Linked DNA regions of Variovorax sp. PBL-E5. The protein of the gene in region 2 interacts with the protein of the main gene of each other region in a pairwise test. Links are inferred from orthologs where the notes say so. Each region holds a gene or a part of one and is shown on either strand. Other genes may lie near its edges. The genes, in order: rho and nusG.

Region 1 (15,624 bases), 2.0 Mb from region 2 along the record:
CGGCGCTGGCGCTGCGCCACGATCGCCTGCTGTCGGTCTACCAGAACCGCCGCTTCGACGCGGACTTTCTGACGTTGCGCGACGTGCTCGCGGGCGGCGAGCTCGGGCGTCCGGTGTATCTCGAGTCGCATTTCGATCGCTTCCGGCCGCAGGTGCGCGACCGTTGGCGGGAGCAGGCCGTGCCGGGCGCGGGACTGTGGGTCGACCTGGGTGCGCACCTGGTCGATCAAGCCATCCAGCTGTTCGGCCGGCCCGACACCTTGCAGCTCGACACCGCCGTGCTGCGCGACGGGGCGCTGGTCGACGACTACTTCCACGCGGTCTTGCGCTACGAGGTCGGCCCGCACGCGCCGCTGCGTGTCGTGCTGCATTCGACCACGCTGGCTGCACACGCGGCCCCGCGCTACATCCTGCACGGCACGCGCGGCAGCTATGTCAAGCATGGTGTCGATCCGCAGGAAGACGCACTGCGCGCCGGACGACGCCCTGGTGGCGAGGGATGGGGCGTCGATGGCCTCGACGGTGAACTCACCCTGCACGCGGACGACGGCAGTGCGCAGCAACGGGCGCTGCCGACGCGGCCCGGCAACTACGCGAGCTACTACGCCGCGGTGCGCGACGCCATTCTCGGCAAGGCCCCGAACCCCGTACCCCCGGAGCAGGCCGTCGAACTCATGGAACTGCTAGACCTCGGCCGCCAAAGCGCCGCCGAAGGCAAGGCTCTCGCGACGCACTGAGCGCGCGGCGTCCAAGGCAAGCAAAGCGCGAAGCCCCTTCGTGAAACGCCGCGGATCCGGCTCTGCCGGTCCGCCGGCGTTGCCCCCTGAAAGGGGGTGGGCGGCCACACGAAGTGGGCAAGCCTGGGGGTCAGCCTCCTCGTCTCATCATGTCGAAGAACTCGACATTGGTCTTGGTCGCCTTCATGTTCTTGAGCATGAGTTCCATCGACTCGATCTCGTCCATGTTGTACATGAGCTGGCGCAGGATGCGGGTCTTCTGCAGGATCTCGGGCGCCAGCAGCAGCTCTTCGCGGCGCGTGCCGCTGCGGTTGAGCTGGATCGAGGGGAACACGCGCTTCTCGTAGAGACGGCGGTCGAGGTGGATTTCGGAGTTGCCGGTGCCCTTGAACTCTTCGAAGATCACTTCGTCCATGCGGCTGCCGGTGTCGATCAGCGCGGTGCCGATGATGGTGAGCGAGCCGCCTTCTTCGACGTTGCGCGCGGCACCGAGGAAGCGCTTGGGGCGTTGCAGCGCATTCGAATCCACACCGCCCGTGAGCACCTTGCCCGACGAGGGCACGACGTTGTTGTAGGCGCGGGCGAGGCGGGTGATCGAGTCGAGCAGGATCACCACGTCCTTCTTGAGTTCGACCAGGCGCTTGGCGCGCTCGATCACCATCTCGGCCACATGCACGTGGCGCGCGGCGGGTTCGTCGAAGGTCGAGGCAATGACCTCGCCCTTCACGGTGCGCTGCATCTCGGTCACTTCCTCGGGCCGCTCGTCCACGAGCAGCACCATCATGTGCACCTCGGGATAGTTGGCGCTGATCGCATGTGCGATGTGCTGCATCATGACCGTCTTGCCGCTCTTGGGCGGCGCCACCAGCAGCGCGCGCTGGCCTCTGCCGATCGGCGCGATGATGTCGATGATGCGGCCGGTGATGTTCTCTTCGCCCTTGAAGCCGTCGCGCTCGAGCTTCATCTGCTCCTTCGGGAACAGCGGCGTGAGGTTCTCGAACATCACCTTGTGCTTGTTGTTCTCCGGCAGGCCGTCGTTGACCTTGTCGAGCTTGGTCAGCGCGAAGTAGCGCTCGCCGTCCTTCGGGATGCGCACCTCGCCCTCGATCATGTCGCCGGTGTGCAGATTGAAGCGGCGCACCTGGCTGGGGCTGATGTAGATGTCGTCGGTGCTGGCGGTGAAGCTGGTGTCGGGGCTGCGCAGGAAGCCGAAGCCGTCGGGCAGGATCTCCAGCACACCGTCGGCAAAGACCTGCTCGCCGGCCTTGGCGCGCTTCTTGATGATCGCGAACATCAGCTCTTGCTTGCGCATGCGGCCGGTGTTTTCGATCTCGAGTGCTTCAGCCTGTTTGAAGACTTCAGACACGTGCAGTGCCTTGAGTTCGTTTAAGTGCATGGAATGACCCCGTGCGGGGAAATCTAGAAAACCAGGAGGGGGAGGCTTGGAATGAGGCGAGAAATGCCTCACAAACCGGGGAACTCGAACCGGGTCCCAGAAAGAGCCGGTGATCTGCGCAGGATTATGACAGGAAAAAAGAGAATGCTGCCGGCGCGTTGCGCGCCGGCAGCAGGCGTCCTGGCCTCAGGCGAGTTGCTGATCGATGAAGGCGGTGAGCTGGGCCTTGCTCATGGCACCGACCTTGGTGGCCGCCAGTTGACCGTCCTTGAACAGCATCAGCGTCGGAATGCCGCGGATGCCGAACTTGGCGGGGATGTCGCGGTTTTCATCCACGTTCATCTTCGCGATCTGCAGCTTGCCTTCATACGTGTTCGATACCTCGTCGAGGATCGGCGCGATCATCTTGCAGGGGCCGCACCATTCGGCCCAGTAGTCCACGAGCACAGGCTTGCCCGACTTGAGGACGTCGGCTTCGAAAGAGGAATCGGAGATGTGTTTGATGAGTTCGCTGGCCATTGGATGAATCCTTCTGCGCTGAGTGGTGGTGCAGCTAAAGTGCAGGTCATTGTGACAGAAACCAAGTGCCGGCGTGGTCGGCGCGGACGCTATCGCCGCGATAGCCAAAGCCCTGCGAGAACACCCGATGAATCCTTCTGAGCGCCATCCCGCGCACGCGCTGTGGTGCGATCCGGCCGAGGGTCTCGTCGCGCGGATTTCGCGCCTCCTGGCCGAGCGCCGGCTGCACGCGGCACGCACCGTGGTGGTCGTGCCCTACGGTCAATTGATACAGACGGCAAGGGCGCTGTGGGCCGCGCACGGCGCGCCGGGGTTCGCGCCGCGCTTCGAGACCACGCGCAACTGGGCGCGCAGTGCGGGCGGCTTCGCGCCGGGCGCCGACGACATCGCCTTCGACACAGCGCGCGATCTGCTCACCGCACAGTCGCTGCTGGGCCGCGCGGGTTTCGCAGCCTCGCGCATCGCATTGGCGGGCCGGCTGGTCGAGATCGCCCTGCAGCTCGCGCCACTGGCCGCGGCCGAACGCCCGCACGAACGTGCGGATTGGGCCTTGCAGGCGCGCGGTGTCATCGAAGCGGGCAAGGGCTCGGAATGGTTCGACATCGAGAGCGCGCTGAACGGCATCGCGCTCGCATGGGCCACCAACTCGGGCTACGCGACGGACGTGCTGCTCACCGACCCCGTGCTGGCGCAGGTCGACCAGCTGATCGTGCTCGATGGCCTGCAGAGCGATCCGCTGACCCGCAAGCTCTGCGCGTTGCTCGACGATCGCGTCGTCCATTTGCAGCTCGCGACGCTGCAAGCCCCGGGCTGCACCGTGGCCCTGCATCCCGCGGCCGACCCCGAGGACGAGGCCGAGCGCGCCGCGGCCTGCGTGCTGCGGCATCTGGCCGAGGGCCGCGCGCCGGTGGCGCTGGTGGCCACGGACCGCGCGCTGACGCGTCGTATCAGCGCGCAACTGGTGGCACAAGGCGTGTCGCTGCATGACGAGACCGGCTGGAAGCTTTCCACCACCCGCGCCGCTGCGACGCTGATGAGCGCGTTGCGCGCCTGCGCGCATGACGCCAGCAGCGACCAGGTGCTCGACTGGCTCAAGAGCGCGAGCGCGCTCGATGGCCTCGCCATCCGGATGCTCGAGGCGCGCCTGCGCGATCGCGGCATGCGCGACTGGCACGGCTGGTGCGCGTTCGTTGCCGCCAGCGGCAAGCAGCAGGACCTGGATGTCCTGCCTTTCACCAACGACGTCGAGACGCTGCGTGCGACCCTGCTGCGTGCGCGCCCTCTCGGCGACTGGCTGCAGGCAACGCGCGCACTGCTCGAGGCCGGTGGCCAATGGGCCGCGCTGGCCGGCGACGTGGTCGGCATCGAGGTCATCGCCGCGCTTTATCTGGATGCCGAGGATGGCGAGCTGCGGGGCACGCGCTGCACCCTGGCCGAGTTCACCGCCTGGGCGCGCGATGTGCTCGAGGCTGCGAGCTTCGTGCTGGCGCCGGGCCCCGACGAGGCCGCGCAGGTCGTCGTTCTGCCGCTGCACCAACTGCTGGGCCGCGCCTTCGCCGCGGTCGTGATGCCGGGCTGCGACGACCAGCGCCTGCCGGCCTCGCCCGAGCCGCCCGGCGAGTGGAGCCCGGCGCAGCGCGCCGCGCTGTCGCTGCCTTCGCGCGAGGCGCTGGAAGCGGCGCAGCGCGCTGCATGGGCCACCGCCCTGCAGGCACCATGCTGCGATGTGCTGTGGCGCGAGGCCGATGCCAGTGGCGAGCCGGTGCGGCCCAGCCCGCTGGTGCAATTGCTGCATCTCGACCATGCGGCGGCCGAGGCCATCGATCCGCGCCTGCCCGTGCAGATCGCTGCGCGGCCCACGCCGCGGCCGCAGCCGCGCGGCAACGCGCTCGTGCCGGCCACGCTCTCGTCGACTGCCTACGAGGATTTGCGCCGCTGTCCGTATCGCTTCTTCGCCCTGCGGCAACTTGGCCTGCGCAGCAGCGACGAGCTCGATACCGAGGTCGACAAGCGCGACTTCGGCAACTGGCTGCATGCCGTGCTCGGCCATTTCCACGTGGCCTTGAAGGAGGCGCCGACCACCGACCTGCACGCGCGACGCGCGATGATGGCCGCTGCACAGGAGCGCGCGACCCGGGAGTTCGGCCTGTCGGAGGCCGAGTTCCTTCCCTTCGCGGCGGCCTGGCCCGCGGTGCGCGACAGCTATCTCGACTGGCTCGCCGGGCACGAGGTCGGCGAAGGCGCGGTGTTCGTCGAATCCGAGCCGTGGAAAGAGGTGGCGCTGGGCCGTGTGAAGCTGGTCGGGCGCCTCGACCGCGTCGACGCGACGCCCGACGGCCGGGCCTTCGTGATCGACTACAAGACCGAGTCGGCCGACAAGACGCGCGAGCGCGTCAAGGACCCGACCGAGGACACGCAGCTGGCTTTCTACGCGGCCCTGTTCCCCGACGACAGCCTGCGCGCAGCCTATGTCAACGTCGGGGAAAAGGCATCGGGCACGCGCACGGTCGAACAGCCCGACGTCGTGGCCGCGCGCGACGCGCTGGTGGCCGGCGTGATGGACGACCTGGCGCGCATCGCCGACGGCGCCGCCCTGCCGGCGCTCGGCGAAGGCTCGGTCTGTGAGCACTGCACGGCCCGCGGCCTGTGCCGCAAGGACTTCTGGGAACTGGGCGAATGACCGACGCAGCCTACGAACACAACGGCGCGCACGTCTCGCGCGAGCGCTTCTACGCGATCGCCTGCGACCCGCGGCGCTCGGTGGCGGTCGAGGCCTGCGCCGGCGCCGGCAAGACCTGGATGCTGGTGTCGCGCATCCTCCGCGCGCTGCTCGAGGAAGGCGAGGGCGCCTGCGCGCCGCACGAGATCCTCGCGATCACCTTCACCAAGAAGGCGGCCGGCGAGATGCGCGAGCGCCTCGACCAATGGCTCGAGGCCTTCGCGCAGCGCCCGGTGCAGGAACTGGTGCCGGAACTCGTGATGCGCGGCATGGATCGCGCGCAGGCCGAGGCCAGGGCGCCGCGGCTGCAGGGGCTCTATCGGACCTTGCTCGCCGGCGGCCGGCCGGTGCAGTTCCGTACCTTCCACGCCTGGTTCGCGAGCCTGTTGCGAAGCGCGCCGGTCGCGGTGCTCGAACGGCTGCGCCTGCCGGCCAACTACCAACTGCTCGAAGACGATACCGAGGCGCGCGCGCGCGTCTGGCGGCCCTTCCTGGCGGCCGTCGCCGGCCATCCCGAGGCATCGGCCGACTACCACGCGCTGGTCGCGGTGCACGGCCGGTCGCAGACCGCGAAGGCGCTCGACGATGCGCTCACGCGGCGCGTCGAATTCGCGCTCGCCGATGCGCACGATGCGGTCGACGAGGCCGTGACGCCGATGGGCCTGATGTACCCCGCATATGCCGGCGCGGCGTCGCCGGACGATGTGCTGCTCGGTGAGCCTGCATCGCGCGCCGCGCTGCTGGCGGCCGCGCGTGCGCTGGGACGCGCGAGCGCGCCGACCTTCTCGCAGAAGGGCATCGAACTCGAGCAGGCGTTGACCGAAGGCCGCGCGGCCGGCGTGCTCGATGCACTGCTCACGCAGAAGGGCGAGCCGCGCAAGTTCAGCGAGAAACTCGCCGGCCTGGCCGACGTGCGCGCCGCGCAGGAGTGCGCGCGGCTGTACTGTGCGGCACGCGCACAGCACGAAGCCTGGCTGCACCAGCAGCGCATGGCCCGCCTCACGCGGCTTCTGCTCGCCTGCTTCGCCGAGGTCAAGGCCCTGCACGGCTGGGTCGACATGAACGACGTCGAGCAGGCCGCGCATCTTTTGCTCGGCAACGCGGAACTGTGGGGCTGGGTGCAGGAGCGGCTGGATGTGCGCGTGCGGCATCTGCTGATCGACGAATTCCAGGACACCAATCCGCTGCAATGGCAGGCGCTGCACGGCTGGCTCGGCAGCTATGCGGGTGCGGTCGGGCGCAGGCCAGGCGTGTTCATCGTCGGCGACCCGAAACAGAGCATTTACCGTTTTCGCCGTGCCGAGCCGCAGGTCTTTCTTGCGGCGCAGGCCTTCGTGCAGCAGGGGCTCGAGGGCGATATCCTTCATTGCGACCACACGCACCGCAATGCGCCGGCCGTGATGGCGTTGGTCAACGAGGCGATGCAGGAGGCCCAGCAAGCCGGCGAGTTCAGCGGCTTTCGCGTGCACACGACCGAATCCCGCGCCGCGGGCAGGGTGCGCAAGCTGCCCTTGATACCGCGCGACGCGATCGCGTCCACTGATGCGGATGGCGACGACGCCGATGATGACCAAGGTGCGCTCCGGTGGCGCGACAGCCTCACGATGCCGCGCGTGCTGCCCGAGGAACGGCTGCTGCAGAAGGAATGCGAACAGGCCGCGCGCTGGATCGCGCATCGCATCGCGGGCGGCCTCGCGCCGAGCCGGATCATGGTGCTGGCGCGCCGCCGCAGCCGGCTGACGGTGCTGCAGGACGAACTGCGCAAGCTGCACATCGCGGTCCAGCAGCCCGAGAAGAACGAGCTCAACGACGCGCCCGAAGTGCAGGACCTGGTGGCGCTGCTCGATGCGCTGGTGTCGCCCGATCACGATCTGTCGCTCGCGCGCGCGCTGCGCTCGCCGCTGTGGAATCTCGACGACGATGCGCTGGTGGAACTGGCCTTGCGCCGCCGTGCACGGCCCGCGAGCTGGTTCGATCTGCTGCAGGGCGAGGATCTGCCCGCGCCGCTGGCCGGCATCGGTCCGCGCCTTCGGCTGTGGCAGCAGTGGCTGGCCGCGCTGCCGCCGCACGATGCGCTGAGCGCCATCTACCACGATGCCGACGTGCTCGGGAAATTCGCCGCCGCCGCGCCCGTGGCGCTGCGTGCCGGCGTGCTGGCCAATCTGCGCGGCTTGATGGCCGCTTCGCTGGACATCGATGGCGCGCGCTTCGCAACGCCTTATTCGCTGGTGCGTGCGCTGCGTGCCGGCGGTGTCCGCGCGCCGTCGATTGCGGCCGCCGACGCGGTGCAGCTGCTCACGGTCCACGGCGCCAAGGGGCTCGAAGCCGACCTGGTGCTGCTGCTCGACACCGATGCCTCGGCGCAGCGCGCCCAGACCATGGGCGTGCTCGTGAAGTGGCCCGGCGAAGCGGCGGCGCCGGAGCGCTTCGTCTTCATGGCGAGCGAGAAGAACCCGCCGGCCTGCACGGTCGATGACCTCGCGCAGGAACAGGCCGCGCGGCATCGCGAGGAAATCAATGCGCTCTACGTGGCGACCACGCGTGCCCGGGCCGAACTGGTCGTGTCGGGCGTCAGCGCCGCGCGGCCCAATGCGCAGAGCTGGTGGGCGCGCCTGTCACCCCGGTGCGAACCAGTGGACGATGCGCCGGATGCTGCGCCCGGTGCCGTTGCGTCTGAAGTTGCCGCGTTCGAGATGCTGACCCTGCCCGCGGCGCCGCCGGCTGTGGCCGCGCAAACCGGGGAGCGCACGGTGTCGCCGGCAGGCACGCGCGCTTCGGCGCTGGGCCAGGCCATGCACCGGCTGCTCGAATGGGCCCAGCCCGGCGCGCCGCTGCCCGCGGTCCACGTGCGCGCCGCGGCGCGCGAATTCGCGCTCGACATGGGCGCCGTGCGTGCCGCCGCGCTGATGGCGCAACGCATCCGTTCGGGCGAAGGCGCATGGGCCTGGAACCCCGATGCGCTCGACTGGCATGGCAACGAGGTCACGCTGGTCCATGAGGGACAGACATTGCGCATCGATCGCCTCGTGCACCATCGCGAAAGCGCTGCGTGGTGGGTGCTCGACTACAAATCCGCCGGCCGTCCGGAGCGCGATGCGGAACTGATCGCGCAGCTGCAGCGTTACCGTGATGCGGTACAAGGCGCCTACCCCGGCGAGACGGTGCGCGCCGCGTTCCTCACGGGACAAGGCGAACTGGTGACACTCGAATGAACAACGACAAGAAGGTCGCCGTCGTCGGCGGCGGGCCGGCCGGATTGATGGCGGCCGAAGTGCTGAGCGCGCAGGGCGTGCGTGTGGACCTGCACGACGCCATGCCCTCGGTCGGACGCAAGTTCCTGCTGGCCGGGCGCGGCGGCCTCAACCTCACACACTCCGAGCCCTTCGACATCTTCATGGGCCGTTTCGGCGAGCGCCGCGAGGCGCTCGAACCGTTGCTGCGCGCATTCGGCCCCGAGGCGCTGCGCGAATGGGCGCAGGGGCTCGGCACCGAGACCTTCGTCGGCACCTCGGGCCGCGTGTTCCCGAAGGACATGAAGGCCGCGCCGCTGTTGCGTGCCTGGCTGCACCGGCTGCGGCAGGCGGGCGTGCAGTTCCACATGCGCCATCGCTGGACGGGCTGGCCCGATGCAACCGGGCCCGCGACGGCCCTGCGATTCGCGACACCGACCGGCGAGGCCGTGGTGCAGGCCGATGCCGTCGTGCTCGCGCTCGGTGGCGCGAGCTGGTCGCGGCTCGGCTCCGATGGCGCCTGGGCACCGTGGATGGCCGAGCGCGGCATCGCGGTCGCCGCGCTGGCGCCTGCCAATTGCGGCTTCGACATCGGCTGGAGCGCGCATTTCGCCGAACGCTTCGCGGGCCTGCCGTTCAAGTTGGTGGCGATCTCGTTCAGCGATGCCCGTGGCCGCCGCTTTGCGCGCAAGGGCGAATTCATCGCGACCGCCGGCGGCATCGAGGGCAGCCTGGTCTATGCCGCCTCGGCCTTGCTGCGCGACGAGATCGCCGCGAACGGACGCGCCACGCTGAGGCTCGACCTGCTGCCCGATCGCAGCGCCGAGCAGGTGCGCGCGGCCGTGCTGCATCCGCGTGGTTCGCGCTCGCTGGCCAGCCATCTGAAGAGTCGCCTCGGGCTCGAGGGCATCAAGACCGGCGTGCTGCACGAAGTGCTCTCGCGCGAGGAGATGCATGCGCCGGAGCGCCTGGCCGAAGCGATCAAGTCGCTCCCGCTCAAGCTTGTCGCACCGCGGCCGATCGACGAAGCGATCAGCACCGCGGGCGGCGTGCGCTTCGATGCGCTCGACGGCCACCTGATGAGCATCGCGCAGCCAGGACTGTTCTGCGCGGGTGAAATGCTCGATTGGGAAGCGCCGACCGGCGGCTACCTGCTGACGGCGTCGATGGCCAGCGGCGCGGCGGCGGCGCGAGGCGTCCTATCGCATTGGAAATAGGACATTGCATACTTCTGGCTAACGTGCATTTGTTCACGGAGTTGGGGACAATGCGCAGCCCGTCGAGGGCAGCCAACAAGAAAAACATGCATGCATCCCCAAGTCGACATCAAGAAAGTCCGCGAGAGGTACTTCAACTACGGCGTGAGCATCGGCAATGCGGACGAGCGCTACGCCGGGCAGGGCCTGCGCTCGATCGCCGAATGCCTGCACGATGCCGCCACCGCGCTCGGCCACCACTTCAAGATCGCGGCCATCAGCTATGAAGGTCGTTTGCTCGGTCACTACCACGTGGCCAGCATGGAGCATCGGACGCTGGCACTGGCCGAGACGCTGTTGGCCAAGCTGGCCATGAACCCGTCTGCGGAAGAGTCGGCGGCCTGAATGTGCGCAGAAGGCCGGCGCGTGAGCGCGGCTTCTGCATGATGTGAGGTTGACGAGCCTCACGGTTGCGCCGGGTTCCCCTAGGGAAACTCGCACTGTGTCAGGGGCGTCGGAAGCTCCGGGTTGACACAGAGTTGACAGTATACGGTGACCTACCTGTCCGGGCGTCCTGAGCGCAGGAATGAGGGATGCTGAACGTCGAACGGCTTCTTTGCCTTCTTCAGCCTGCCCTCGCTAACGAGCGCCAGTGCAAGGTGCGCAAGCTCCATGTTCCAGAATGTTCTCATTGGATGCGCGATATGGACGAACGCTTCGGCAAATCTCGTGCATATCGGCCCCAGATGATCCTTCCAACTCAGCGCGACACCTTTTGAGTCTATGGCTGTCTGTCCAGTTGCCTCCAGAGCCTGAAGCAGGCCAATTTCCATGGTGCACTGTCGCCACTCGACCGCATCGTGAGCGAGGACATTGCGGATGCGGAAAGCATCTTCGAAGGCCGCATAGAAGCCATCTCGGGATTGCTTTCGCTCCACCTTGGTTAGCAAGCCTTGCTCTTGCTGCCACTTGGTGAAGTAGCCGAATAAGTCCTCGAAACGCGCGTACTCATAGAAGAACATCCGAAACAGGAACTGAAACCGATTGAACGGGTTTTGATCGTGCAGGTGTCTCGGGTCCTCCGAAAGGCCCTCCAGATCACCCATCACAATGTTCAAGTTGTCGATCAACTCGTCAACCTCCGAGGTCAGCAAGAAGACGGAATGGGCAAGCGACTGTTCCGGCGATAGGCCCTTCAGGGTGATCCCGTTGCTGCCCGGTTCCATTTCTGCATGCTCTGCGAAATTCTCGGACACGGAGCGAAGTGCATAGCGGAATTCGTCGGGGATACGTATTCTGTCGATTCGGTATTTCGCCATGCTTCCTCGCTGCTCCACGATAGTTCGCAAACCGTACCGCAAAACTAGTGAGGCGTGCTTGAGTTAGCCAGCCACAGTGCGCACTTGAGCAAAAACATGCTGACCGTAAGTACCAACGACACGCAGAGCGTCTCTGAGGTCGCGGGCCGGTGGCGGTCATTCGCCTCTCGGCTCCTTTGCCTCTCGGCGGTGCTGGTCACGAATCGCCTCAAGCAGACGAAGGTAGTCCGGGTCGACCTGGGAGGTCTCGGCGATCTCGGGCGGCGCGGACACCATAGGACCAGCCCGGAGGCGTCGCGCCTTGTAGTGGTCTTGGCGTGCACGGATCATTTGCTTAATCGGGTCCGTTGCCGGGTCATAGGGGCGGCCATTGCGCAGGATTCGCCGAGTCTCGGCCTTTAGTGCGGCGCGTCGCAGCCGCTCGGCCTCCTTGCTGGCCCTCGCGGCTTGGGCCTGTCGTATGCCGGCCTCGATGGACTTGGCAAGGGCAACCGCCCCCACGTTGCGCACGTTCTCAGGGAAGTACCGCGGGTCCGCCTTGATTGCGGCGCGGGCGATGCGCTGTCGCTCGGCCTCCTTGACATACCGGGCTGCCTTGGTCGCCGCCCGAAGAGCCTTCAAGTGCGCCGGCTGGCACAGCTTGCACCGGGGAGCGTAGGCGGAGGGTTGCCAGGGGTAGCGGCCGGGACCCTTGCGGAGGGCGAAATTCTCGGATGAGAGGCGCAAGGAGCGGCCACAGTCTGGGCACGTTCGATATTGCGGCAGGGCTTCGGGATGTCTGAGGGGCATAGGAGGTCATGAGGCCCGGGCGGGCTCGTTGAGGTCGATGGCGCCCCGGGGGTCCGGGGACGATGGTGGCGCTTGCGGGGGCCGGGACGGCGGCGAGCGCCGGGAGTCTTGGGACGTGTCAGGACCCATGGGTGCGCAGGTGATCGCAGGTGTGCTCAGGCGCCCGCATTCGGCCTATGCGGCTCCAAGCCGTCCCAGTGACCCCTGGGCCTTCCCGGCGCCCTCGACGCCTCCTAGCGCGAATGCGGGCTTCGGGGTCGCCCTGGGGCTCCGCCTACTCGCAACCACGTCGGCCGGGAGGCGGCCGGGATGGCCTGAGGCCGATGCGTAGTGACGGGGGTCGGGTGCTCCACCTCCGGCCCCGAGTGGGCGAATCCTAGGCAGGACAAGCACTTAGGAGCGCCAGGGCGCCCAGGCAGCCCCGGGCGGCACAGCGCGAGGGCGGGCGTGTGTCAATCGGCACCGACACACAAACGGATTTGCAATCCGATGGTGCCTAACGGTTCGTCAGAGGGAGCAGGGGAGCCAGTGCGGCGGCCTGTGGGTGGCTGCTGGGGGTGGGTGTGGGTGGAATAGGCCCGGCCTGGGCCGCTTGCGGCTCGGCTGGGTGCCCCGGCAGGGCCTCGGCGGACCGGGGAGGGCAGGAGGTCCCGGGCGGGCCGGGAGGGCCTTGGTCTGCCAGGAATCGAGAGGCGGCACGGGGGCGCCTGCGCCGGGCCGGGGGGCACCAGCACTGGTCACGGATTCCTGGGAAAAATTTAAGCCGGCGGCGTGCTCTTGGCCGGACCTATGGCGCTCAGGAGTTCGTCGAGTTGCTCGGTGCGGCTCGCGACGGTTGAGCCCATCAATTCCGCCCAACCCAGTTGACGCATCACGATATCTTGCCAACTGAGCGGCAAGGGACGGGGCGCGAAGACCTGCCCATCGGGCGTTTGAAGCGCGACGACTCCAAGGTCCCACAGTTGCTCGAACGTGTGGAGATCGCCCGAGGCGGCGCACTGGACGCCCCTTCGCGTGACGACGACCTGCAGCCAACCGATCCAGAGGAGGATCGCGGCGTCGACAAGCAACGCCTGCCACCAGTGGAGCGGGAACCACACGGCGATCCCCGCAGCCAAGAGTGCCGCCTTCAGGTACAGGTAGCGCCGCATCATCGCGTGTGCCCCTGGGGATGCCAGGGCAATCTTTTGGGCCGTAGGCCAATCGACTGCGCTCCCGGCGGTCGCCGAGGACATCGAGATTCCGCTTGCACTGAGGGCGTACCACAGGGCATCGTCACGGTGAGCCGCGCTGATCGTCGACCACGTCCTGCGCGTCTCCTCCAGGCGCTTCTTTTGTTCTTCGGTCATGCGCGGAATGTAGATGGATTCGGCGACGGACGCGTGAAGCGCCGTCACTCCGCCTGACAAGACAAGACGCGCTGCCTTCGCCATTGCGATAGCAGTTTGTCATGCATCTGCCCCGGCGGTCCGGCCGGTGGTCAGAGGCGACCAAGGAAATCCAGGCCGCATGAGGCAACTTGGCGACCCCGACGAAGTTCCGGTCTTGATCCTGCACGGTGATCGCGACGGTTTCCCCTGTGATGGAGCACCAGCACTGGTCACGGATTTCTGGGAAGTTCTTGAGGCGCAGTCCTTAGTGCCTCGGGCTTCGCTTCGCTCCCGCCCTCCGCCCGCCCAGGTCGAGCGGGGTCTATTCGATCAGCCGGCCCTGCTCAGGTAGTCGTGAATCCACAGTCGCGCCTTGTCGGCCAATGCGGAACGCGCAGCAGCCTCGTCCTCGTCTGGTCGGGCAACCGACAGGCGGCACAAAATGGCGCCGCCGCGCTTAACTTCGGCGGTGAACTGGATGCCGTCTTTGAGCATATCCATGGACCACTCAGGCGGCGCCAGGGGCGCGTCCGTGGTAGCTGCGCTGCTTCGATCGAGGTTCACGATTCTGGGTAGGAAAGGGGCAATCGTAACGTCCATGGTTGACGTGGCAATCTCCGGTACCCCTAGATCGGCTCAGCCCTCACGGCGCACCAGAACCAATGCGAGGCCCTGCCCCGGTGGCGGCCCTGGGTCGCCCGGTAGCTCAGGCAGACCCGGCCAAACACTGGAACCTCCAGAACGACCCGGCGCGGCTCGGTGTCCGCTGGCCCGGGTGTCGGGAGCCCCTTGGCGCCTCGCGAGACCCAGTCGCCCGGTATGTGCCCCAGGATTCCCCGCACAGGATCGGCAGGGGGCGGCGGCGTCACGGGCTCAAGCCAGTCCCGGGCCGCCACAAGGGGCGGGAGGATGCGCATGGATTCCATGGCCCACAGGTCCGCCGCGACATCCTCCAGGACCTCAGGGTCGACCGTGCGCCATCTGCATTGCAGGGCGTGAGCACATGCGGCGATCCAGTCGGGGCGGTCCATGGGAATACTGTACGAATATCCAGTGTTCTTGTCCATGGTCACCAGGGCGTCGCGGTGACTCCTGAGGTCCACAAGTCCATCTTTGCACCATGTTTGGCCCTCGGCGCGTGCAGGAACCTGAGCCGCGGCGAGCCGCGAAGGTGTGACGCTCGGTGCCTACCCGGCTACCCTGCCTGCCAATTCCTTCTTGAGGGCGGCTACCTCACGGCGGCGACTGGGCGGCGCGGCCACTTCGATGAAGTGCAGACGCTCGGCAAATCTTACGAGGACTGCCTGATGGAACGAGCGCTTTTCACCATCGCTCGCATCGCGGTCTTGGCAAATATCATGCATTTGCTCTCGCGCGTCGGCCATCTGTGCATCGAAGTCCCCGCTAAAGCCCGCAATGAGGTGCGTGCCGGTAATAGGAACTCGGGTCTTTTTCTCCTCAATTTGGTGCGCAACAGCACGGACCTCGATTAGGAGCGTGGACATTGAAGACTGCACCTTTTCACGGAGAGTCTCAGGAAACTTGGTGCCTAGTCGGCTGTGGTTCATGGCCTTGACCAAGGCGGCAATCTTGGGGTCAGTGAGGGAAATTGGCCGCCACGTGTGGGCGAACTCATTTCGAATCTTCCGCAGGCGCTCCAGGTCTTCGAATTGGTTCTTTGTGAGTAGACCAAATGCATAGGCGGCTTTAGCCCGAGCAGAGAACGTCCCAAGGGGCGCATTGAACCCTTCCAGCAGTTGTTTGGACGCGTCTGAAGGAACCATGAATGCGCCAATCAGCGTGCCCAGAACGTCCTCAGAAAACGCAGAAAGCGAGAGGACTAGTCCTCGTTCGTCAAGATCGTGCAGCATCCCGTTCAACATATTTAGGCCGCCGTAGACGTCATCGCCTTCTGGGGATTTATCGGAATGATGTGGAGTCGGGTTAGCCATCGTGTCCTAGATCCAATAGCTCTGTCAGGGGTGCCATGGGTTGGCTGACTTGACGTTGAATGTGCACACCTTGGCGTGGAATTTTTTCTCAATGCGCTCGATGTGGTTTTTTCCCCCTTCTGAGAAAACTCCGATATATATGCTCCATAGTTTAGGAGGTGTTTTATGCTCGGCGTGGGCCGCCTTATTTAGTGCATCGATAATATGCTCATCGTACTGCCCGAATCCGAATCCATATGTGATCACGGAGCCGTCTACCTTGCACAAATGATCGTAGCAATTTGAGAGATAACTGTTGTGTCGGATTAGCTCCAACTTCTCATTCCCGCTACCGGCAGTGACAAAAATTGGATATTCCCCCTTGTCCAGCCGACTCCCAATATTTTCCAATAAGAGT
Region 2 (14,462 bases):
CTTCCACCAGGTCCTTGGCTTCCTTGAGGCCCAGGCCGGTGATTTCGCGCACGGCCTTGATCGCCGACACCTTGTTCGCGCCCGCTTCCATCAGCATGACGTTGAACTCGGTCTGCTCTTCGGCCACGGCGGCGGCAGCGCCACCGGCAGCGGCGGGAGCCGACATCGCTGCGGCGCTCACGCCGAACTTCTCTTCGATGGCTTTCACCAGGTCGTTGAGTTCCAGGACCGTCATGCTGTCGAGCGCGGTCAGAAATGCGTCTTTATCGAATGCCATTTTTGCTTCCTAACAATGGGTTGAATTTTCCAAACGCAAGCCGGCCTCAGGCGGGCTGCGCCTCGGCCGGTGCTTCGGCCTGTGCTTCGCCGCCGCCGCGCTTCTCCGCCAGCGCAGCCAGGACACGGGCCGTGCGCGAGATCGGGGATTGCAACAAGCCCAGCAATTGCGCCAGCAGCACTTCCTTCGAAGGAATGCTGGCCAGTTGCTTCACGCCGTTCACGTCCAGGGCCTTGCCGCCGAACGCACCGCCGCGAATCACCAACTTGTCGTTGGTCTTCGCGAAATCGGCCACCACCTTCGCGGCAGCCACAGCGTCTTCGGAAAAGCCGTAGATCAGCGGACCGGTCATCTGGTCGCCGACGATCTCAAACGCGCTCCCTGCGACAGCACGGCGTGCCAGCGTGTTCTTGAACACGCTGAGCGTCACGCCCTTGCTGCGCGCTTCGTTGCGCAGTTTGGTCATATCGGCCACCGTGATGCCACGGTATTCCGCCATCACGAGCGTTTGAGCTTTTGCGGCGAGGTTGGTCACATCACTGATGACCGCTTCTTTCTCACTGCGATTCAGACTCAAGGTCTACTCCTTTTCAATGCATCGTTCGGCCGGAGCCTCGCGACGCGCTTTACGCAGCGACCAACTGTTTCGGAAACAAAATTCCTTGCAGTGGGATCGCCATCTGCGCTGGCCGCCGCACCCGGTGCGGCGATTAAGTGCAGGCTTGCCCTGCACACCAGCGGTCTTGGATGGCCCGCAGCAGCCGAAACCGCTGCGACCCACCACATCGCCCCACCCCGTCAAAGGCAAGGCAAATCTCTCTCAGCTCGCCGAGATGGTTTGCGTGTCCACGCGGACACCCAGACCCATGGTCGACGACACGGCCACCTTGCGCAGATACACGCCCTTGCTGGTCGCAGGCTTGGCCTTGACCAGCGCCTCGATCAGCGCGGCGAGGTTGCCCTGCAGCTTGTCGGTGTCGAACGAACGGCGGCCGATCGTGCCGTGCACGATGCCGGCCTTGTCGACGCGGAACTGCACCTGGCCGGCCTTGGCGTTCTTGACTGCCGTGGCAACGTCCGGCGTGACCGTGCCGACCTTCGGATTCGGCATCAGGCCGCGCGGGCCGAGGATCTGGCCCAGCGTGCCGACCACGCGCATCGCGTCCGGCGCGGCGATCACGACGTCGAAGGGCATGTCGCCCGCCTTGACCATCGCGGCCAGGTCGTCCATGCCGACGATGTCGGCGCCGGCGGCCTTGGCTTCCTCGGCCTTGGCGCCCTGGGCGAACACGGCGACGCGCTTGGTCTTGCCGGTGCCGTTGGGCATCACGACGGCGCCACGCACCACCTGGTCGGACTTCTTGGCGTCGATGCCGAGCTGCACGGCCACGTCGATCGACTCATCGAACTTCGCGGTGGCGGCTTCCTTGACGATGCCGATGGCGTCGGCCAGCGGGTACAGCTTGTTGCTGTCGACTTTGCCGGCAAGCGTCTTTTGCTTCTTGGTGGTCTTGGCCATTTACACGCCCTCCACATTCACGCCCATCGAACGGGCAGAGCCGGCGATGGTGCGAACCGCGGCGTCCAGGTCGGCAGCGGTCAGGTCCTTCATCTTGGCCTTGGCGATTTCTTCGAGCTGTGCGCGCGTGATCTTGCCGACCTTGTCGGTGTGCGGACGGGCGGAGCCCTTCTCGAGCTTGATCGCCTTCTTGATCAAGGTGATCGCCGGCGGCGTCTTGATGATGAAGGTGAAGCTCTTGTCGGCGAACGCGGTGATGACCACCGGCAGCGGCAGGCCCGGCTCGACGCCTTGGGTCTGCGCGTTGAACGCCTTGCAGAATTCCATGATGTTCAAACCGCGCTGGCCCAGTGCGGGACCGATCGGCGGCGACGGATTGGCTTTACCAGCTGGTACTTGCAGCTTGATGAAGCCGACGATTTTTTTCGCCATGCTTTTCTCCTTGCGGGTGATGACGCCTTGGCTTGTTCAGCCGCAGCTCCCCGAGGTTGACGACTCTTGAAACGAAGTCCGGCGCCGAGTCGGGTAGCGCTGGACCGAAACTGCCTCAGGTCTTCTCGACCTGACTGAATTCGAGTTCGACAGGCGTCGCGCGGCCGAAAATCATGACCGACACGCGCACCTTGCTCTTCTCATAGTTGACTTCCTCGACCGTGCCGTTGAAGTCGGTGAACGGGCCTTCCTTGACGCGCACGAATTCGCCGACGATGAACTCGACCTTGTGGCGCGGCTTCGCGGTGCCCTGCTGCATCTGGCCGACGATGTCCTCGACCTCTTTCTGCGAGATCGGGGCCGGCCGGTTCTTGGCGCCGCCGACGAAGCCGGTCACCTTGTTGGTGTGCTTCACCAGATGCCAGCTCTCGTCGTCCATGATCATCTCGACCAGCACGTAGCCCGGGAAGAAACGCCGCTCGGTCGTGCGCTTCTGGCCGTTCTTGATCTCGACCACTTCTTCGGTCGGCACCAGGATGCGGCCGAACTTGGCTTGCATGCCGGCGCGATTGATGCGCTCGAGGATGTTGCGCTCGACGGCCTTCTCCATGCCGGAATACGCGTGCACCACGTACCAGCGCAGATCCGGATTGGACGCGGGGACCAGCAGAGGATGGATGTCCTGCGCGGCTTCGACGGCTTCGTCAGTCATTATTTTCTCCAGCCCAGAATGAGGTCAAAGAACACCCATTCGAGCGTCTTGTCGGTGAGCCAGAGGAAGATGGACATGATCGCGACAAAGGCGAACACATAAGCCGTCATCTGGATCGCTTCCTTGCGCGAAGGCCACACGACCTTGCGAACCTCGCGCCACGAATCACGGCCGAAGGCCCACAGTTGGCGTCCGCTCTCCGAACTCGCGAACGCGCCGATCGCGGCAGCGAGGCCGACCAGCAAGGCGGCCCACTGCACGATCTCGCCTTGACGAGAGAGCAGATAGAACGCCACGATGGCGCCCACCGCAAGCACGACAGCCGCCGCCAGCTTGGCTTTGTCTGCGCTCGTGCTCACGGTTTCGATTTGAGAAGTGGCCATCTTGGGGCTTTAATCCTGCGGCCTTGCGGCCTTCAATTCATCACGTCTTCCTGAGACGCCGAAGCCCGTCAGGCTATGACGGGCTTTTCGGGGAGCACCACCCTCAGGTGGCAGGGGCAGTAGGAATCGAACCTACAACCTTCGGTTTTGGAGACCGACGCTCTGCCAATTGAGCTATACCCCTTCGAAATCCCTGCTTTAAATGTCGAGGATCTTCGCCACCACGCCCGAGCCCACGGTGCGTCCGCCTTCGCGGATCGCGAAGCGCAGGCCTTCTTCCATGGCGATCGGGTTGATCAGCTTGACCGTGATGCTCACGTTGTCCCCGGGCATGACCATTTCCTTGTCCTTGGGCAGCTCGATGGCGCCGGTCACGTCGGTCGTGCGGAAGTAGAACTGCGGGCGGTAGTTGTTGAAGAAGGGCGTGTGGCGGCCGCCTTCGTCCTTGCTCAGCACGTACACCTCGGCGGTGAAGTGGGTGTGCGGCTTGATGGAGCCGGGCTTGCACAGCACCTGGCCGCGCTCGACTTCTTCGCGCTTGGTGCCGCGCAGCAGCACGCCCACGTTGTCGCCCGCCTGGCCCTGGTCCAGGAGCTTGCGGAACATCTCGACGCCGGTGCAGGTGGTCTTGACGGTCGGGCGGATGCCCACGATCTCGATTTCCTCGCCGACCTTGATGACGCCGCGCTCGACGGCGCCAGTCACCACGGTGCCGCGCCCGGAGATGGAGAAGACGTCTTCGACGGGCATCAGGAAGGTGCCGTCGACCGCGCGCTCGGGCGTGGGGATGTAGCTGTCGAGGGCGTCGGCCAGCTTCATGATGGCTTCTTCACCGAGCTTGCCCTTGTCGCCTTCGAGGGCGAGCTTGGCCGAGCCGTGGATGATGGGGGTGTCGTCGCCGGGGAATTCGTACTTGTCGAGCAGCTCGCGCACTTCCATTTCGACGAGCTCGAGCAGTTCGGCGTCGTCGACCATGTCGCACTTGTTCAGGAAGACGATGATGTAGCCGACACCGACCTGGCGCGCCAGCAGGATGTGCTCGCGGGTCTGGGGCATGGGGCCGTCGGCGGCCGAGCACACCAGGATGGCGCCGTCCATCTGGGCGGCACCGGTGATCATGTTCTTGACGTAGTCGGCGTGGCCCGGGCAGTCGACGTGCGCGTAGTGGCGGTTGGCCGTTTCGTATTCGACGTGGGCGGTGTTGATGGTGATGCCGCGCGCCTTTTCTTCGGGCGCCGCGTCGATCTGGTCGTAGGCCTTGGCTTCGCCGCCGAACTTGGCAGACAGCACGGTCGCAATGGCCGCCGTCAGCGTCGTCTTGCCATGGTCAACGTGACCGATCGTGCCCACGTTCACGTGCGGCTTCGTGCGGGTGAATTTTCCTTTTGCCATTTTCTCGACTCCGAAAAATAACTAGATCAACACACTGATATGGGGTTGCAGCCGGCGGCTGCAACCCCAAAACTGGTGCCCTTTGCGGGAATCGGACCCGCGACCTCTCCCTTACCAAGGGAGTGCTCTACCACTGAGCCAAAAGGGCAAAACAAACTTGCGCCTAGCGTTGAACGGACTTCTGGAGCGGGAGACGGGAATCGAACCCGCGTCATTAGCTTGGAAGGCTAGGGTTCTACCATTGAACTACTCCCGCGTCGCGGTGCACCCAAGGACACCGAAGCACGATCTTCAAGCGCTCAGCAAAATCCATTCATCGCTGGTGGAGAGGGCTGGATTCGAACCAGCGTACTCGTAAGAGGGCAGATTTACAGTCTGCTGCCATTAACCACTCGGCCACCTCTCCGGCGAACCTCGGAATATAGCACGGTTGGGTGGGCAGGTCGATGACAGCACCCCGGATTTTCGCAGGGCGCTCAGCCGCGCTCGCGCCAGGCCCGCGCCTGCCCGAAATGCCCGCAACCGATGAAGGGCACCGGCGGCCGCAGGGCCGAGAGCGGCGAGGGATGGTTCGCCGTCAGGACCTTGTGGCGGCCGGCATCGATCAGCGCCCGCTTGCTCTGCGCATGCGAGCCCCACAACATGAAAACAACGGCCCGCTCCCCTTGCGCCACGTGCCGGATCACCGCGTCGGTCAGCACCTCCCAGCCGCGTCCTGCGTGGCTGGCCGGCTGGCCCTCCTCCACCGTCAGGCAGGTGTTCAGCAGCAGCACGCCGTGCGTCGCCCACTTCACCAGGCTGCCGCCCGGGTCCGGAAACCGGGGCGGCGACGTGCCGAGGTCGCGCTGCAACTCCTTGAAGATGTTGCGCAGCGACGGCGGCAGCGCGACGCCGGGCGCCACCGAGAACGCCAGCCCTTCGGCCTGCCCGCGACCGTGGTACGGGTCCTGGCCCAGGATCACGACGCGCACCTGTTCGGGCGGCGTCAGCTCCAGCGCCCGCAGCGGCTGCGGCGGGAAGATCACGGCGCCCTGGTCCAGCCGCTCACGCAGAAAGCCCAGCAGCCGCTGGCCGGCCGCCCCGGCAAAGAAATCGTCGACCAGCGGCTTCCAGCCTGGCGCCACCGGCCAGTCGGCAGGATCGCTGCTCGTCAGCTGTGTCGGTGCATTCATCAGATGACCTCCTTCGGGCGGCCTGCCGGCGCTCATTGGAACAATGCAGCGAGCGCCTCGCCGGGTTCGTCGGCCCGCATGAAGGCCTCGCCGACCAGGAAGGCCTGGACACCGGCCGCGCGCAGCTTCGCGACGTCGTCGCGCGTCGTGATGCCCGATTCGGTCACCGTCAGGCGATCGGCCGGCACCCGCGCCAGCAGGTCGATCGTGGTCTGCACCGAGACCTCGAAACTGCGCAGGTCGCGGTTGTTGATGCCGATCAGCGGCGTCCTGAGCTTCAGCGCGCGATCGAGCTCGGCGCCGTCGTGCACCTCGACCAGCACCGCCATGCCAAGCCCGGCGGCGATCGCCTCGAAGTCGCGCATCTGCGCGTCGTCCAGGCAGGCCGCGATCAGCAGGACCGCGTCGGCGCCCATCGCGCGCGATTCGTAGACCTGGTAGGCATCGACGATGAAATCCTTGCGCAGCACCGGCAGGTCGCAGGAGGCGCGCGCCTGCTTGAGGTAGTCGACGCTGCCCTGGAAGAACTGCCGGTCGGTCAGCACCGACAGGCAGGCGGCACTCACCTTGCCATCGCCCTCGGCATAGCTCTGGGCGATGTCCGCCGGGATGAAATCCTCGCGCAACACGCCCTTGCTCGGGCTGGCTTTCTTGACTTCGGCGATCACCGCGGCGGCACCGGCGGCGATCTTCGCGCGCAGGGCACCGGTGAAATCGCGCGTGAGCACGCGGCTTTCGGCGTCGAAGCGCACCGCTTCGAGCGAGCTTCTCTTCCGCGCCGCCGCGATCTCTTCGCGCTTGACGGCAACGATCTTCTGGAGGATGTCCGACATTCGCAGTTCCTCCTAGGCCGCCGAGGTCGCCCGGACCAACTCGCCCAGCTTGGCCTTGGCCGCCCCCGAGGCCAGCGCGGCGTTGGCTTGCGCCACGCCGGCGGCGATCGAATCGGCCAGATCCGCTGCGTAGAGCGCCGCGCCCGCATTGAGCACCACGATGTCCCGCGCGGGACCGGCCTGGTTGTCAAGCACGCCCAGCAACATGGCCTTCGATTGTTCGGGCGTTTCCACGCGCAGCGCGCGGTTGCTCGACATCGCAAAGCCGAAGTCCTCCGGATGCAGTTCGTATTCGCGCACCTCGCCGCCCTTGAGCTCGCCGACCATCGTGGCGGCGCCAAGCGAAATCTCGTCCATGCCGTCGCGCCCGTACACCACCAGCGCGTGCTCCGCGCCGAGGCGCTGCAGCGCACGCACCTGGATGCCGACCAGGTCCGGATGGAACACGCCCATCAGGATATTGGGCGCGCCGGCCGGATTGGTCAGCGGGCCCAGGATGTTGAAGATCGTCTTGATGCCGAGCTCCTTGCGCACCGGCGCGACGTTCTTCATCGCCGGATGATGGTTGGGCGCGAACATGAAGCCGATGCCGACGTCGGCGATGCATCGGGCGATCTGCTCGGGCTTCAGGTTGATGTTGATACCGAGGGATTCGAGCACGTCGGCGCTGCCCGACTTGCTGCTCACGCTGCGCCCGCCGTGCTTGCTGACCTTGGCACCGGCGGCGGCGGCGACGAACATCGCGCAAGTCGAGATGTTGAAGGTGTGCGAGCCGTCGCCGCCTGTGCCCACGATATCGACCAGGTGGGTGGTGTCGGCCACCGGCACCTTGGTCGAGACTTCGCGCATCACCTGCGCGGCGGCCGTGATCTCGCCGATGGTTTCCTTCTTGACGCGCAGGCCGGTGATGAGCGCCGCCATCATCACGGGCGAGCATTCGCCGCTCATGATGAGGCGCACGATGTGCAGCATCTCGTCGTGGAACACCTCGCGGTGCTCGATCGTGCGCTGCAGGGCTTCCTGGGGGGTGATGGGCATGATGAAGGTCTCCCTGGGTTCAGTGGGTCGAAGTCGTTGCAAGAGGATTGTCCGAAAACGCGAGCTTGAGCCCGAAGCCGATGAACATCAGGCCGGCACAGCGTTCCAGCCAGTGCATGCCGCGCCGTACCGCGCCCACGCGGCGCGCCATCCAGCCGGCCAGCGAGGCCCAGCCGATGTTGACGAAGATCGCATTGAAATTGAACAGCACGCCCAGCAGGAAGAAGGCGAGCGGCTTGTTCGCCGCGTCGGCGGCGATGAACTGCGGCACGAAGGCCAGAAAGAACAGTGCCACCTTGGGATTGAGCGCATTGGTCCAGAAGCCGCCCAGGAACACGCTCTTCATGTCGACGCGCGCCGGCACGCCGTCGTCAGCAGCAGGATCGGGCACATCCGCCACGGGTGGCCGCGACAGCAGCATGCGCACGCCGACCCAGAGCAGGTAGGCCGCGCCGCCCCACTTGAGCACGGTGAAGGCCGTCATGGAAGCCGCCATCAACGCGCTCACGCCGACCGCCGCCGCGGTGATGTGCACGAAGCAGCCGGCGGTGATGCCGAAGCCCGCGACGATGCCCGCGCGCGTGCCTGCGCGCAGCGCGCGGCTCACGATGTAGAGCACGTCCGGGCCCGGCGTCAGGTTCAGCAGCAGCCCCGCTGCGACGAACAGCAGCAATGCATGGGGTTCAGGCATGGAAGAAGCTCCGGATGGCGCCGATGGCGCGGTCGATGCCGGCGGCGTCGACATCGAGATGCGTCGCGAAGCGCAAACGATACAAGCCCGTGGCGAGCACGCCCTGCTGCTTCAGATGCGGCACCAGCTCGGCCGAGCGCGAGCGCGCCTCGCCCGTCAGCTCGACGAACAGCAGGTTGGTCTGCGGCGCCTCGAACTGCAGCCCCGGCAGGCCGGCCAGGCCATCGGCCAGCCGGCGCGCGAGCAGATGGTCCTGCGCAAGACGCTCGATATGGTGGTCGAGCGCATGCGAAGCGGCCGCCGCCAGCATGCCCGACTGCCGCATGCCGCCACCGGCCATCTTGCGGATGCGGTGTGCCCGCGCGATGAATTCGCGCGAGCCGCACAAGGCGGACCCGACCGGCGCGCCGAGGCCCTTGCTGAAGCAGACCGACACGCTGTCGAAGCAGCCGGCGATGCGCCGGGCTTCGGTGCGTGCGTCAGTGCCGCGCTGCGCCGCCTGCGCCACCGCCGCGTTGAAGAGCCGCGCGCCGTCGAGATGCCGTGCCAGCCCCCTGCGCCGGGCCAGCTGCGTGGCCTGTTCCACATAGTCGAAGGGCAGCAGCTTGCCGCCCAGCGTGTTCTCCAGCGCCAGCAGGCGGGTGCGCGCGAAATGGGCGTCGTCGGGCTTGATGGCGGCCTCGATGGCCTCCAGCGCGAGCGTGCCATCCGGCTGGTGGTCGAGCGGCTGCGGCTGCACGCTGCCGAACACGGCCGCGCCGCCGCCCTCCCAGCGGTAGCAGTGCGCCATCTGCCCGACGATGTACTCGTCGCCGCGCTGGCAATGCGAGAGGATCGCGCAGAAGTTGCTCTGGGTGCCCGTGGGCACGAACAGCGCAGCCTCGAAGCCCAGCATGCCGGCAATCTTTTCCTGCAGCGCGTTCACACTCGGATCGTCGGCGAACACGTCGTCGCCCAGCGGCGCCGCAAGCATGGCCGCACGCATGGCGGCGGTCGGCCGCGTGACGGTGTCGCTGCGCAGGTCGACCACGGTCGGCGAAGAGGATGAGGCCGTCATTCGGATCACTCCAGGAAGTTGCGCAGCATGGCATGGCCGTGCTCGGTGAGGATGGATTCCGGATGGAACTGCACGCCCTCGATGCGCACCGCCTGCGCGAAGCCCGTGTGGCGCACGCCCATGATCTCGCCGTCGTCGGTCCACGCCGTGATCGCGAGCTCACCCGGGCACGAGTCGCGCTCGATCGACAGCGAGTGATAACGATTGACGCTGAACCGTTCCGGCAGGCCCGCGAACACGCCTTCGCGCGTGGTCGTGATCTCGCTGGTCTTGCCGTGCATGAGCTGCTGCGCGCGCACGATCCGGGCGCCGAAGGCCGCGCCGATCGCCTGGTGGCCGAGGCACACGCCGAGGATCGGCAGCTTCCCCGCGAACTCGCGGATCGCCGCCACCGACACCCCGGCCTCGGCCGGCGAGCAAGGGCCCGGCGAAATCACCAGCCGGTCGACGCCGGCGGCGACGCGTGCCCGCAGGCCGTCGAGCGTGATCTCGTCATTGCGGTGCACCTCGACCTCGGCCCCGAGTTCGCCGAAGTACTGCACCAGGTTGTAGGTGAAGCTGTCGTAGTTGTCGATCATCAGGAGTTTCATGGCTTGGCTCCGATCCGATGCACGCCCTTCACCACGGGGAACACGTTGAAGTTGATGAGCAAACCCAGCTTGAGTTGCGACAGGCGCACCGTCGCGTGGGCCTGCGCCCGATGCCCATCGGTGAGCGCATCGACCGCCTTCACCTCGACGACCACCGATTGCTCGACCACGAAGCCGGCACGGCAGACCTCGCCGAGCGAGCGGCCCTTGTAGCTGGCCGACACCGGCACGTCGCGCGCGAAGCCGATCTCGCGCTCGGAGAATTCGATCGCCAGCGCCGCGGCATAGACCGCTTCGGGCAGTCCGATGCCGAGCACGCGCTGCACCTCCACGGCGGCACCGATGATCTCGTGCGAGAAGTCGTCGTTGCGGTTGTCGTCGGCCATCATTCGAGTCCTTCTTCGACCAGTTCGGCTGCGCGCAGCAAGGCGCGCGCCTTGGCCTCGGTCTCTTTCCATTCGAGCTCGGGCACCGAGTCGGCGACCACGCCGGCCGCAGCCTGCACGTGCAGCATCTGGTCCTTCACGATGCCGGTGCGGATCGCGATCGCGACGTCCATGTCGCCGGCGTAGCTGATGTAGCCGCAGGCGCCGCCGTAGAGGCCGCGCTTGGTCGGCTCCAACTGGTCGATCAGTTCCATCGCATGCACCTTGGGTGCGCCGGTCAGCGTGCCCGCGGGGAAGGTGGCCTTCAGCACGTCGATCGCGGTCATGCCGTCCTTCAGCGTGCCTTCGACGTTGCTCACGATGTGCATCACGTGGCTGTAGCGCTCGACCGCGAAGGCCTCGGTCACCTTCACGCTGCCGGTTTTCGCGATGCGGCCGATGTCGTTGCGCGCGAGGTCGATCAGCATCACGTGCTCGGCGCGTTCCTTGGGGTCGTTGAGCAGTTCCAGTTCCGCCGCCTTGTCGAGCTCGAGCGAGGCGCCGCGCGGGCGCGTGCCGGCCAGCGGGCGGATGGTGATCTTCTGTTCGCTCTCCCCCGTGTGCTCCTGCCGCACGAGGATCTCGGGCGAGGCGCCGACGACGTGGAAATCGCCCAGGTGGTAGTAGTACATGTAGGGCGAGGGATTGAGCGAGCGCAGCGCCCGGTACAGCGACAGCGGCGATTCGGTGTAGCGCTTGCTGATGCGCTGGCCCACCTGCACCTGCATGAAGTCGCCGGCCGCGATCAGTTCCTTGGCGCGCTCGACCGCCGCGAGGTAGTCGGCCTTGGCGAAGCTGCGCTCGGCCGGGTGCGCCTGCGTCGGCTTCACCTGCGGCGCGCTCACCGAGTACCTGAGCTGGTCGCGCAGCGCGCGCAGCCGGCGCTTGGCATTCGCATAGGCCTCGGGCTGGCCGGGGTCGGCATAGACGATCAGGTAGAGCTTGCCCGACAGGTTGTCGATGACCGCCAGCTCCTCGCATTGCAAGAGCAGGATGTCGGGACAGCCGAGCGTGTCGGGCGGGCAGCTCTTTTCGAGCTTCTTCTCGATATGGCGCACCGTGTCGTAGCCGAAGTAGCCGGCCAGGCCGCCGCAGAAGCGCGGCAGCCCGGGCCGCAGTGCAACCTTAAAGCGCTGCTGGTAGGCGGCGACGAAGTCGAGCGGATTGCCCTGGGCCGTCTCGACGACCTTGCCCTCGGTCACGACCTCGGTGCGCGCATCGGCGCCGAAGCCGCTCGCACGCAGCAGCGTGCGCGCCGGCAGGCCGATGAAGCTGTAGCGGCCGAAGCGTTCGCCGCCGACCACCGATTCGAGCAGGAAGCTGTGGCGGCCGCTGTCCTTGGTGTAGGCGAGCTTGAGGTAGAGGGAGAGCGGGGTTTCGAGGTCGGCAAAGGCCTCGACCATCAGCGGGATGCGGTTGTAGCCCTGCGCGCTGAGGCTTTTGAATTCGAGTTCAGTGATCACGGGTGGGGTCTCCGTCGGCCAGCGGACGCTTGGAAGGCGCTGGCGGTGTCATTCGGGTGTGGCCAGGTCGGCAGGACCGGAGCCGCGGGCGCACGGCGTGCGCCGTGCAATCAGACAGGCAACGACGATGGCGTACGCCAGGGCCAGGCTCCCCGGCTGTCTTGCCCTGTCTGGATGACGTGATGAATGAACATGGAAGTGACGAGTTTAGCCGAGCGACAGGGCTCGGACAAACGGCTACATTTCGCCGGTTCGTTTCGACAACAAGGACAACCAGGGGGAACCATGAATCAAGCTGCATGGCGGAGCGGTCTCGCGCTCGCCGTTCTCGCCGCCGCGTCGGCCTGCGCCACGGCCGTGCCCATCGAAGCCGGCGGCGTCCCGTTCGACGAGGCCATCCGGCTCGGCGGCCGCCCGCTGTTGCTGAACGGCGCGGGCGTTCGCAACAAGGCGGTCTTCAAGGTCTACGCGGCCGGCCTCTATCTGAGCACCCGGGCCACGACGACCGAGGAAGTGCTGTCAATGGCGGGGCCCAAGCGACTCGCAATCACGATGCTGCACGACGTCGACGCCGACGTGCTCGGCCGGCTCTTCACGCACGGCGTGGAAGACAATTCGCCGCGCAGTCGCATGTCGCAGCTCGTTCCCGGGCTGTTGCGCATGGGCCAGATCTTCTCGGATCAGAAGGAACTGAAAGCCGGCGACAGCCTCGTGATCGATTGGATTCCGGGCGCCGGCACGATCCTCACGATCAAGGGCGCGACGCAGGGCGCGCCGATCCGGGAACCCGAATTCTTTGACGCACTGCTGCGCATCTGGCTAGGCCCAGTGCCTGCCGACTGGAAGCTCAAGGACGCATTGCTGGGGAAATGACGCACACACCCAGCGGCATTTCAGATCAGGGGGCCGAGCTCGTCGAGCGAATCGACGAAGCCATCGGCGTCCACGGCGCGGATGGGCTCGCCGTGGTTGTAGCCGTAGCTGACCAGCATCACGGCGCAGCCGGCGGCGCGCGCAGCGCGGGCGTCGTTGCTCGAATCCCCGATCATCAGCGTTCGCGCAGGCGAGGTGCCGAGCGCTTCGCAGGTCTTGATCAGCGGCAGCGGGTCGGGCTTCTTGCGCTCGAAGGCATCGCCGCCGAACACCCGATCGAAGAAGCCGTCGAGTCCTTTCGCCGTCAGCAGCGGCCGCGCGAAGGCCGTGGGCTTGTTGGTCAGGCAGGCCAGCCGCAGGCCGCGGGCGCGCAAGGCCTGAAGGCCCTCGGGCACGCCCGCATAAACCGTCGAATGGCGGCCGTTGACATCGAGGTAATGATGCAGATAGCGCTGAAGGGCACGGTGGTACAAGGCGGCCTCGGTGCCCGGCGCGGCCACGTGCCGCAGCACCGAATGGATCAGATGTTCCGAGCCCTTGCCGACCATGGCGTTCACGGCCGGCGCATCGACGTGAGGCAGGCCCAGCTCGTCGAGCATGCGGTTGAGCGCAGCCACGAAGTCGCCGACAGTGTCGATCATCGTGCCGTCGAGGTCGACGATGGCGGCATCGAAGCGGTCTGGCGCCGCGGAATTCGAAAAGAAGGACAAGACAGGCTCCGACCAGGCATTCAAAGCCGACGAGCATAGCGACCCCGGCGAGGCACGCTGCACGTTCAGGCCGGCGCTTCGCCCTGCCCGCGCTCCGGCGGCGGCGCATCCGGGGCCTGCGCCAGCACCAGCCGGAACGCGCTGCCGCGCCCCGGTGCGCTGTCCAGCAGCACCTTGCCGCCGTGGCGCTGCGCGACGGTCCGGACGAAGGCCAGCCCGAGCCCCGCACCATCGACCTGCGTGCCCGAACGGCCGCGCACGCAGGGCTCGAACAACTGCGCCTGCAGCGCTTCGTCGATGCCCGGGCCTTCGTCTTCCACCCGCACGGGCCAGTCCACGCCAAGGGCCTCGACGGCGCAGGTGATCCATGCGCCTTCGCGCGAGAACTTGAGCGCATTGCCCAGCAGGTTGCCGATGGCGCGCGCCGCGAGCTCGCCGACGCGGATCGGCTTCATCATGAAGTCGTCCGCCCCGGCGGCCAGCCCCTCCACGAGGTCGCGCTCCTGGCGGCGATTGGTCACGAACAGGATGGGTATGCGGGCCTGCAGATGGTTGCGCACCCATTGCACGATCTCCGGCCTGGTGGTGTCCGGCAGATGCCAGTCGAAGATCAGCAGGTCGAAGGTTTCGCGCCGCAGTTCGCGCTGCAATGCGGCGCCCTCCGTGAAGACATGGCAATCATGTCCGATGGCCCGCAACGTACTCTTGATGAGATCAAGCTCCTCGACGTCGTCGTCAAGTGCAGCAACTCGCATTTTTCCTACTTTCCCAGTGAGCATCCGGCGACTCGTCGGCACCTCACGGTGAACATGGGAAAGTGTGGCGAGCAATCGAATTCGACCCGCTTGCCACTTGTCAAGCAATGTCAATTAGTTGCGGTTATTTGCCTTGCCCA

The links.
Region 1: the proteins of nusG (region 2) and rho interact in binary tests that used the Escherichia coli proteins (3 or more experiments, as listed by UniProt). The link is inferred for Variovorax sp. PBL-E5 from one-to-one orthologs.

What each region holds. Positions count from the first base shown.
Region 1 is NZ_LR594671.1:3,004,150-3,019,773, reverse strand. What follows is about bases 1-2,822. They hold rho (transcription termination factor Rho), read right to left. Parts: upstream 2,134-2,822; coding sequence 868-2,133; downstream 1-867. Other genes in these bases: WDLP6_RS14675 (PD-(D/E)XK nuclease family protein), read left to right, coding at 2,780-2,822; trxA (thioredoxin TrxA), read right to left, coding at 2,320-2,652; WDLP6_RS14690 (oxidoreductase), read left to right, coding at 1-737. In the rest of the region: more of WDLP6_RS14675, read left to right, coding at 2,823-5,332; WDLP6_RS14670 (UvrD-helicase domain-containing protein), read left to right, coding at 5,329-8,583; WDLP6_RS14665 (TIGR03862 family flavoprotein), read left to right, coding at 8,580-9,818; WDLP6_RS14660 (hypothetical protein), read left to right, coding at 9,909-10,202; WDLP6_RS14655 (hypothetical protein), read right to left, coding at 10,355-11,116; WDLP6_RS14650 (hypothetical protein), read right to left, coding at 11,273-11,737; WDLP6_RS14645 (hypothetical protein), read right to left, coding at 12,664-13,254; WDLP6_RS14640 (hypothetical protein), read right to left, coding at 13,606-13,776; WDLP6_RS14635 (MltR family transcriptional regulator), read right to left, coding at 14,463-15,227; WDLP6_RS14630 (DUF4917 family protein), read right to left, coding at 15,252-15,624. UniProt on the Escherichia coli protein: Facilitates transcription termination by a mechanism that involves Rho binding to the nascent RNA, activation of Rho's RNA-dependent ATPase activity, and release of the mRNA from the DNA template.
Region 2 is NZ_LR594671.1:5,041,471-5,055,932, forward strand. Bases 1,143-4,056 are described here. They hold nusG (transcription termination/antitermination protein NusG), read right to left. Parts: upstream 2,941-4,056; coding sequence 2,344-2,940; downstream 1,143-2,343. Other genes in these bases: rplA (50S ribosomal protein L1), read right to left, coding at 1,143-1,796; rplK (50S ribosomal protein L11), read right to left, coding at 1,797-2,228; secE (preprotein translocase subunit SecE), read right to left, coding at 2,940-3,323; tuf (elongation factor Tu), read right to left, coding at 3,522-4,056. Outside these bases: rplL (50S ribosomal protein L7/L12), read right to left, coding at 1-277; rplJ (50S ribosomal protein L10), read right to left, coding at 324-854; more of rplA, read right to left, coding at 1,098-1,142; more of tuf, read right to left, coding at 4,057-4,715; WDLP6_RS24630 (uracil-DNA glycosylase), read right to left, coding at 5,192-5,887; indole-3-glycerol phosphate synthase TrpC, read right to left, coding at 5,920-6,720; trpD (anthranilate phosphoribosyltransferase), read right to left, coding at 6,733-7,758; WDLP6_RS24645 (LysE family translocator), read right to left, coding at 7,778-8,449; ltaE (low-specificity L-threonine aldolase), read right to left, coding at 8,442-9,506; WDLP6_RS24655 (anthranilate synthase component II), read right to left, coding at 9,512-10,096; WDLP6_RS24660 (GxxExxY protein), read right to left, coding at 10,093-10,482; trpE (anthranilate synthase component I), read right to left, coding at 10,482-11,984; WDLP6_RS24670 (chalcone isomerase family protein), read left to right, coding at 12,270-12,857; WDLP6_RS24675 (phosphoglycolate phosphatase), read right to left, coding at 12,878-13,567; WDLP6_RS24680 (hybrid sensor histidine kinase/response regulator), read right to left, coding at 13,633-14,322. UniProt on the Escherichia coli protein: Part of the processive rRNA transcription and antitermination complex (rrnTAC). The complex forms an RNA-chaperone ring around the RNA exit tunnel of RNA polymerase (RNAP).